DNA from 4 places in the Geodermatophilus sp. SYSU D01105 genome. Region 4 is predicted to be linked to each of the others. Evidence: riboswitches for the same ligand, from Rfam matches in the RefSeq annotation. Region 4 holds a riboswitch; each other region holds the start of a gene.
The links. A riboswitch is a leader RNA that binds a small molecule or an ion and turns the genes downstream of it on or off. The one in region 4 is predicted to bind cyclic di-AMP.

Region 1 (2,190 bases), on a different contig from region 4:
CAGGCCCGCGCCGGCGGTGACGACGACGTCCTCGGGGAAGCCGGCGGCGAGGACGGCGTCCGGCCCGGCCGCCAGCGTCTGCACCCAGCGCAGCCGCGGCATCCGGCCGGCGACGGCGGCGAGGTCGGCGGTGGAGCTGCCCCACACGACCATCGCCTCGGCGTCCAGGTGCTCGTCGGGCACGGGGGCCGCGGCGTCGTAGAGGACCGCGTGCACGCCCTCGGGCAGGTCCGGGGCCAGCGGGACGGAGTCGGGCAGCAGGAGCTTCATCCGGGGAGGCCTCTCGTGGGGTCGTGCGGGGACGGTGCCCGAGCCCCATGCCACACCCGGCCGACGAGCGCCGCCACCCCAGCCCGGTCGCCCCGCGGACGGGGGCCGGACCCTGGCCTCCGGCCGCGCCAGGCGCGACCGGCGGGGCGTCAGCCCCGGTAGTTCACGTGGACGTGGTCGAAGTGGTTGGCCGTCACGCCCCCGCGGTCGGCCATCGGCTTCCAGGAGCCGTTGGGCGAGGAGAGCATCCGCTGCTGCCAGATGACGTACTCGACGCCGAGCTCGTCCCAGTGGTCGATGTGGTACTGGGCGATGGCGTCGCCGAGGGCGTCGTCGGACATGACCATGTAGTCGACCGCCAGGCCGGACGGGTGACCACCGGGGTCGGCCGCACTGGCGCGGGTCCCGCCCAGCGTGATGCCGGCGGCGCCCGGCACGTTGGAGACGACCGCGTTGGCGGCCGCCTGCGCGGCCGGCTTGATGCTCCCGGCGGTGTCGGTGATGCGCGCGACCGCACCCGCTGCGGCCGCGGCGGCGCGGGCCGGAGCGGCCGGCTCCGGTGCGGCGGCCTGCGCGGCCGCGGCCTCCGCCTGCTGCCGCGCGGCGGCCTGCGCGGCGGCCTCGGCCTCGGCCGCGGCCCGGGCGGCGGCCTCCGCCTCGGCCTTCTGCCGGTCGAGCACGGCCTGGTCGGCGGCGGCCTGCGCCTGCTGGGCGGCGGCCTGCGCCGCCTCGCGGGTGCTGCGGCTGGCGGCGAGGTCGGCGAGCGGCTGCAGGTCCCGGGCCGCGTCGACCTCGACGGGGACGGACTGGCCGGTAAGCCCGAGCTGGGCGGCGACGCTGACCGACTCCGACGCCCCGGCGTCGGCCTGGGCGGCGGGCTCCGCGCCGATGACGACGTTGGCCACGACCGCGCCGGCCGCGGCGGCGGCCAGGAGGAGGGCCGGGCGACGGCGCGAGGGGGCGATCCGGCCGCGGCGATCGGCGCGGCGAGAGGTGGTGGTGCGGGGGTCCATGGGGTGGGGTGCTCCGGGGGTGCGGGCGCAGGTGCGCACGGGAGGGCGCGGCCTGCGGGGAGGTCGGGGGGAGGACGTCGGCGGTCCTGGGGAGCCGGCCGGTGCGGGACACCACGGAGACGGCGGCAACGCCGGTCGAGCGAGGGTGCTCGGGTGGGTCCGCGGGAGGCGGGTCAGGGACGGCCGCGTGCGATCACGTGCGGGGGTGCGCCCGGAGCCGGCGGTGCCGGGGTGAGGGTGGGCATCCGGCAGGGCTGGGGCACGCCATCCGGCGGCTCTCCGTTCTTCCGATGGCCGCCTACCGAGTTAGCTGACGGGTTCGGGCGGGAAGCGGCCCTGCCCGCTACCCGGACGACGGCCCGGGAGCGGGGTTCACCCCAGTACTGCGGTGGGTCCCCGGCTCGCCCCGGAGGGCGACTCGGCGGCGTCCGCTCGGCTTCCCCGGCAGGGGACGTGAGGACCGGCCGGACCTGACCACCGTAACGGGCGTTATGGGTTTGTGACAATCGCAGCCCGTCGATTCGTCGGGTGATGTGCGTCGCGCCTCCCCCGGTCGACGGCCAGGTGGTGTAGGCGCCGACGATCCGCACGCGCCCCGACGGCGCGCGGCGCGGTAGGGCCCGGTCGCCCGCGGGCGGTCAGGACGAGAGCGCGGGCCGGGTGTCGGCCACCGACGTCCCCATCGCGTTCTCGGGGCCGCCGCTGGGGCCGTCGTCGGAGCCGCACCGGCTCAGCGACACGGTCAGCGTCAGCACGACGACCAGCGCCACGAGGGCCAGCACGACCCACTTCAGCCAGCGGCGGAGGTCGGACGACTTCGGGCCGTCGCCGGTCGGCCCGGGCTGACCCGGCTGGGGATCGGACGCGGTCACGGTGCGCTCCTCGCCGGGAGCGGAGCCCCCGGGTG
Region 2 (2,190 bases), on a different contig from region 4:
CAGTACCAGCCGGTGGACTGCGAGTGCGACCAGGCCCCGCACGGGGAGCCGTAGCGCTCCTCGATGTAGATCAGGCCGGCGTCGATCTGGCGGTAGCCGTCCGAGGTCTTGGCGATCCCGGTGCCGGCCCAGGTGGAGTCGAGGAACTGCGGGATGCCGTAGGCGGTGCTGGAGGGGTTCTGCGCGTTGGGGTTCCAGCCGCTCTCCTTGCCCCACAGCTTCTCCAGGCAGCTGAACTGGTCGGCGCTGCCGACCTTGCTCATGGCGTAGTCCTTGAAGGACCCGCTGCGCGCCGGGGCGGCGGCCGCGGCCGGAGCAGCGGCGGCGGCAGCCCGGGCCGCCTGCGCGGCCTGCTGCTCGGCGGCAGCGCGCTCGGCGGCCTCCCGGGCGGCCTGCTCGGCAGCAGCGGCCTCGGCGGCGGCACGCTCGGCGGCCGCGCGCTCGGCGGCCTGGCGCTCCAGCTCGGCCTGGTCGGCCGCGGCCTGCGCCTGGGCGGCGCTGGCCTGCGCCGCCTCGCGCTCGCTGCGGGAGGCGGTGAGGCCCTCGAGCGGCGCGAGGTCGGGCGCCGACGCCGTGGCGGGGTCGGCGGTGATGCCGAGCTGCTCGGCGACGCTCATCGAGGCGCTGACCGTCGCGGTCTCGGCCTCGGCGGCCGGCTGACCGGTGGTCAGCACGTTGACGACGATGGCGCCCGCGGCCGCGGTGGCCAGCAGGATCGCCGGCCGGCGACCCCGGGCCGGCAGCCGCAGCCGGCGACGGGGAGCGGCGGAGGGGAGCTCCGCGGTGGCGGGCTCGGCGGCGGCGAGCTCGGCGGTGGCCGGCTCGCCGGTGAGGGCGTCGGCGTCGGCGGGACGCGGGAACTGCGACGTGCGGGAGGTCATGGGGGTTCGTGTGCTCCGGGGGCGTGGGGGCGCGCACGAGCCGGATCTCAGCGAAGTGAGGTCAGCCCGGGGTGCGGCGGTCGACGTCGGGAGGTGCCGGTGGCGGTCGGGAGGGACGCGCGGCGCCGGCGGTTCGCGGTCAGCGGGACGGGCGGGCCGGGGAGGAGGCGCGAGGTGCGCGCGGCCGGGAGTCCCTGCGAGCCGCGAGGGCCCGTGGGCGAGGCATGCGGATGCTCTCCGTTCCTTCCGTGGCCGCCTACCGAGTTAGCTGACGGGTTCGGGCGGGAAGGTGCCCTACCTGCCCTCCGAGCGGGGCTCGGCGGGCAGGACTCACCCCAGGACTGCGGTGGGTCCCCGGCTCGCGTCCACGGGAGGCGGACACGACTCGGCGGCGTCCGGCCAGGCTCCCCGGATGGGGACGCACGACCGACCGGACGCACTCACCGTAGGGGCCGTTACCGTGCCGTGACAATCCCAGGGGTCACATCCGTTGCGTGAGGTACCTCGCGCGGGAGTGCCGGCCGCGGCGGAATACCCCGGCCGTGGGACCGTTGCACGCAGCAGTAGTTGCGCTCTCAACCACCTGGAGCACGAGATGCAGTTCGGGATCTTCTCGGTCAGCGACATCACGACCGACCCCACGACGGGGCGCACGCCCAGCGAGGGTGAGCGGATCAAGGCGATCCTCACGATCGCGCAGAAGGCCGAGGAGGTCGGGCTGGACGTGTTCGCGCTCGGCGAGCACCACAACCCGCCGTTCTTCTCGTCCTCCCCCACCACCACGCTGGCCGCCATCGCGGCACGGACGAGCACCCTGCAGCTGTCGACGGCGACCACCCTGATCACCACCAACGACCCGGTGAAGATCGCCGAGGACTACGCGATGCTGCAGCACCTGGCCGACGGCCGGGTCGACCTGATGTTGGGCCGCGGCAACACCGGGCCGGTCTACCCGTGGTTCGGGCAGGACATCCGCAACGGCATCCCGCTGGCGGTGGAGAACTACGCGCTGCTGCGCCGGCTCTGGGACTCCGACGTCGTGGACTGGTCCGGCCAGTTCCGCACCCCGCTGCAGGGCTTCACCTCCACCCCGCGCCCGCTGGACGGCGTCCCGCCGTTCGTGTGGCACGGCTCGATCCGCTCCCCGCAGATCGCCGAGCAGGCCGCCTACTACGGCGACGGCTTCTTCTCCAACCACATCTTCTGGCCCAAGGAGCACACGCAGCGGATGGTGGAGTTCTACCGCCGGCGCTTCGAGCACCACGGCCACGGCTCCGCCGACCAGGCGATCGTCGGCCTCGGCGGGCAG
Region 3 (2,190 bases), on a different contig from region 4:
CACCTGGCCGACGAAGCGCGCCCGGTTCGCCGGCGACCCGCCGTACTCGTCGGTGCGCTGGTTGGACGCCGGGGAGAGGAACTCGTGCAGCAGGTAGCCGTTGGCGCCGTGGATCTCCACGCCGTCCAGCCCGGCCTCGACGGCGCGGCGGGCGGCGGAGACGAAGTCCGACACGACGTCGCGGGCCTCGGCCACGGTCAGTGCGTGCGGCACCGGGTAGGGCTGCTTGCCCTTCTCGGTGTGCCCCTCGCCGTTGATGGCGATGGCGCTGGGGGCGACGACGCGGCGGCCGCCGTTGACGTCGGGGTGGGTGACCCGGCCGCCGTGCATCACCTGCATGACGATCGTGCCGCCGCGGGCGTGCACCGCCTCGGCGACGCGGCGCCAGCCCTCGACCTGCTCGTCGGTGACGATGCCGGGCTGGCCGACGAACGCCTGCGACTCGTGGTTGGGGTAGGTGCCCTCGGTGATGATCAGGCCGACGCCGGCGCGCTGGCGGTAGTGCTCGACGACGAGGTCACCGGGGACGCCGGAGGCACCGGAGCGCATGCGGGTCAGCGGGGCCATCACGACGCGGTTGGCGAGCTCGATGTCGCCCAGGGTCACGGGGGAGAACAGGTCCACGGGGAGTTCGACGCTCGACCGTGGGGCCGCCATTCCGGGACGCGACCGTCACGACGCTCACAGTGACGCGCGTCCCGTCGGCACCACTACGGCGTCACACCGATTCGTCGGCCGTCGAGTGGCGCGGTGCACATCGCGTTCTTACGGTGACTGCGTCCGGCCGATCGTCGCCTCCCGAGCCCCGGGAGCCCGCGCCGGACGCCGCCGAGTCGCACTCACCAGGTGGGTGCGAGCCGGGGACCCACCCGCACCACCCGGGGTGAGTCCCGCTCCCGGGAACCATCCGGGAGCGGGTAGGGCACTCCCAGCCCGAACCCGTCAGCTGACCCGGTAGGCGGCCCGGGGAGACAAGGAGAACCACCGCGCCCGGGGCTCTCGCCCCCGCGCGCCCACAGGGTCCGGGACCGTCGCGCTCCCGCCTGTCCACGTCCCAGGTACCAGCCGCCCGGCACGCACTGTCGGCCGACGGCGCCCAGCCGGGCACCCGTGTCCGGCCGGTGCCGCGCGCCCAGCTGACGACACGCCGACCGGCGCGGCCGGTCCCGCACGTCCCGGCGCCGACGGTGCCGGGCACCCGCACAGCACGAGGACCACCATGCACAACGAGCACACCCACTCACCCCGCGCCCTGCACCGGCTCGCCGTCGTCGGCGCCCTGGGCCTCTCGCTGGCTCTCGCCCCCGTCGGCGGGTCGCTGGCCCAGGCGGAGGTCCAGGGCAGCCCGGCCGCGGTCGGGGCGAGCGAGAAGCAGGCCTACAAGGACCACGCCCTGGGCCAGGTCGGTGGCAACCGGACCCAGTTCGGCTGCCTGGACCGGCTGTGGGAGCGGGAGAGCGGCTGGAACCCGCATGCCCAGAACCCGACGAGCAGCGCGTACGGCATCCCCCAGTTCCTCGACTCGACCTGGGCCAGCACCGGCATCCGCAAGACGTCGGACCCGTACCGCCAGATCAAGGCCGGCCTGATCTACATCGGGGAGCGGTACGGCAGCCCCTGCGGGGCATGGGACCACTCACGGTCCACCGGCTGGTACTGAGGACGAGCTCCCTTCGACGTCACCCGTGTCACCGGCTGACCGGCTGACCTGATCCGCGACGGGGGGCCACCCCGACCCGGGTGGCCTCCCGTCGCCTCGAGGAGCGGGCACACCGCGTCCCACACGGCCGCCCATCCCCGCTGTCATCGCCGAATGCCGATGACATCGAGTGCGAGCGCTCCAGAGCCGTCGGTCGACGAGACCACCGCGCTCTCCGCCGCCGCGTGCGTGTTCCGCAGCCTCGGCGACCCGGCCCGGCTGGCGATCCTGCGTCACCTGGCGCTCGGCGAGCACAGGGTCGTCGACCTCACCGCGCACCTCGGGCTGGCGCAGTCGACCGTGTCGGCGCACCTGGCCTGTCTGCGTGACTGCGGGCTGGTGACCTCCCGGCCGAAGGGCCGGGCGTCGATGTGGTCGCTGGCCCACACCGCGCCCCTGCTCGACGTGCTGTCGGCGGCCGAACAGCTGCTCGCCGCCACCGGCGACGCCGTGGCGCTGTGCCCCGTCTACGGCGAGGCGGCCGGCCGGTG
Region 4 (2,190 bases):
TGGCGGAGCTGCTCCTCCAGGGAGGCCTTCTCCGCCGAGCGGGCGTCGAACTCGGCCTGGGCCTCGGCGAGGTGGGCGTTGGCGGCGACCTCGGCCTCGTCGGCGGCCCGGGCGGCCGCGTCGCGCCGGGCGACGGCGTCCTCGGCGGCGCGGGCGGCCTGCTCGACCCGCTGCTCGACGGTCAGGAAGGCCTGGAGCTGGGCGGCACGGTGGTCACCGATGACCTCCATCGTGGCGGCCTGCTGCAGCAGCTCGGTCGGGCTCTGCGCGTCGAGGAGCATCTGGACGTCGCCGTATCGGGTGTCGCCGCCCATGTAGGCCTGACGCCCCAGGTCGGCGATGGCCTGCTCGGCGCCGGCGACGGCGGCCTGGGCGTCGGCGAGCTCGGCGGCGGTCCGCTCGGCCTCGGCGCGGGCGGCGGCCAGCTCGGCGCGGGCGACCAGCGCGGCGTCGGCGGCCGCCTCGGCCTCCACGGTCATCCGCTGCAGCTGCTCCTCGGCGGCCGCGACCTGTTCCTGGATGCGGGCCACCTGCGCGGCCAGCTGGTCCTGCTCGGAGGAGGCGGGCGTGCTCGGGGCGGCGACCGCGGCCGGCGCGCCGGCCAGCAGGCCGGCCAGCGCGGCGGCGACGACGAGGGTCCGGCGCGGGGAGCGCAGGCGGCGGCTCGGTGACGGCGCACGGCGGGGCTCGGTGTTCAGGTGGTGCAGGGTCGCCAAGGCGACGGTTCTCCCATCCTCGCGACCGCCTACCGAGTTAGCTGACGGGTTCGGGCCGGACGGCGCCCTACCTCCCTGCGTCCCCAGGCGCAGGCAGGACTCACCCCAGGAGTTCGGTGGGTCCCCGGTCCGCCTGGACCCGGAGGGGTCGTCGGCGGTTCGGCGGGGCCTGGCCGAGGCCCTCGGTTCCCGAGGAGCTGAGCCCGGCAAGGCCGTCGGGAAAGCTACTACGCCGCGCAGGACCGGTCACGATCGGGTAACGCCCACGGCGCGCCTGCTTGCCCGATCGGGCGACCCCCAGCTACGCGCCGTGATCGGGTGCCCGCGGGCCGGTGATCACCGACCGTACCTGCCGTCAGGACCCGGCACCCCGTCGCCCACCTGCGCGGACTCCGGTAGACGTGGACCGTGTCCCGGACCGGCCGGCAGCGCCCCGCGCCGGTCCCCGCACGCGCGCGCAGCCGTGCCGGGCGGCCGGGGTGAGATCTCGCACACGCCGGCCCGACACGCCGGCGACACGCCGCGGCCGGCAGCGGGGCCTCGTCGCGCTCTGCGTCACCGAGATCACCAGCTGGGGCGTCCTCTACTACGCCTTCCCCGTCGCCCTCGCCGACATCACCGCCGACACGGGCTGGTCGGCCCCCACGGCGTCGGCGGCGTTCTCGGCGGGCCTGGTCGTCTCGGCGCTGGCCGGGATCCCGGTGGGGCACTGGCTCGACCGGCGCGGTCCCCGCCGGGTGATGACCGCCGGATCGCTGCTCGCCGTCCCGGCGACGGTGGGCATCGCCCTGGCGCCGGGCTACGGCTGGTTCCTGCTGGCGTGGCTGGTCGCCGGGGTGGCGATGGCGGGGGTGCTCTACCAGGCGGCGTTCACCGCGCTGGCCCGGTGGTACGGGGAGGACCGGGTCCGGGCGCTGACGGCGCTGACCCTGGCGGCGGGCCTGTCCAGCACGGTCTTCGCGCCGCTGACCGACGCGCTGCTGGCGGCGTTCTCCTGGCGGGGGACGTACCTGGTGCTGGCCGCGGTGCTCGCCGCCGTCACCGTCCCGCTGCACGCGTTCGCCCTCCCCGCGGCGTGGGCGCGCCCACCTGCGACGGCGGCGGAGGGCCGGCGGCGGGTCCCGTCGGAGGTCCGGACGGCGGGGTTCCTGCTGCTCGCCGGGGCGCTGACGCTCACCGCCTTCGGCCTCTACGCGGCCAGCCTCACCCTCATCCCGCTGCTGACCGGCCGGGGGTTCTCCAGCTCCCTGGCGGCCACCACGCTCGGCCTGCTCGGCGCGGGGCAGCTCCTCGGCCGCCTCGGGTACGCGCCGCTGAGCGTCCGGACCTCGCCGGCCGGGCGCGCGCTGGTGATCGTGCTGGCCTCCGCCGCGACCATCGGACTGCTCGCCGGGCTGCCCGGTCCACCGGCGCTGCTCGTCGCGGCGGCCGTGCTCGCGGGGGCGGCGCGCGGCGCGGGGACGCTGCTGCAGGC

Region 1: another riboswitch for cyclic di-AMP. It lies ahead of ACI79I_RS11580 (hypothetical protein); the one in region 4 lies ahead of ACI79I_RS17210 (M23 family metallopeptidase).
Region 2: another riboswitch for cyclic di-AMP. It lies ahead of ACI79I_RS20585 (aggregation-promoting factor C-terminal-like domain-containing protein); the one in region 4 lies ahead of ACI79I_RS17210 (M23 family metallopeptidase).
Region 3: another riboswitch for cyclic di-AMP. It lies ahead of ACI79I_RS21625 (aggregation-promoting factor C-terminal-like domain-containing protein); the one in region 4 lies ahead of ACI79I_RS17210 (M23 family metallopeptidase).

What each region holds. Positions count from the first base shown of each region.
Region 1 covers NZ_JBJGYR010000010.1:86,594-88,783, forward strand. Annotated here, with positions in the region: gene ACI79I_RS11575 (phosphoglycerate dehydrogenase) at 1-270, opposite strand, end outside; gene ACI79I_RS11580 (hypothetical protein) at 420-1,283, opposite strand; cyclic di-AMP (ydaO/yuaA leader) riboswitch at 1,564-1,717, opposite strand; gene ACI79I_RS11585 (hypothetical protein) at 1,922-2,155, opposite strand.
Region 2 covers NZ_JBJGYR010000025.1:35,835-38,024, forward strand. Annotated here, with positions in the region: gene ACI79I_RS20585 (aggregation-promoting factor C-terminal-like domain-containing protein) at 1-881, opposite strand, end outside; cyclic di-AMP (ydaO/yuaA leader) riboswitch at 1,120-1,268, opposite strand; gene ACI79I_RS20590 (LLM class flavin-dependent oxidoreductase) at 1,477-2,190, shown strand, end outside.
Region 3 covers NZ_JBJGYR010000029.1:19,091-21,280, reverse strand. Annotated here, with positions in the region: gene ACI79I_RS21630 (alkene reductase) at 1-624, opposite strand, end outside; cyclic di-AMP (ydaO/yuaA leader) riboswitch at 817-976, shown strand; gene ACI79I_RS21625 (aggregation-promoting factor C-terminal-like domain-containing protein) at 1,220-1,660, shown strand; gene ACI79I_RS21620 (ArsR/SmtB family transcription factor) at 1,814-2,190, shown strand, end outside; gene ACI79I_RS21615 (cation diffusion facilitator family transporter) at 2,188-2,190, shown strand, end outside.
Region 4 covers NZ_JBJGYR010000018.1:26,159-28,348, forward strand. Annotated here, with positions in the region: gene ACI79I_RS17210 (M23 family metallopeptidase) at 1-716, opposite strand, end outside; cyclic di-AMP (ydaO/yuaA leader) riboswitch at 728-891, opposite strand; gene ACI79I_RS17215 (MFS transporter) at 1,196-2,190, shown strand, end outside.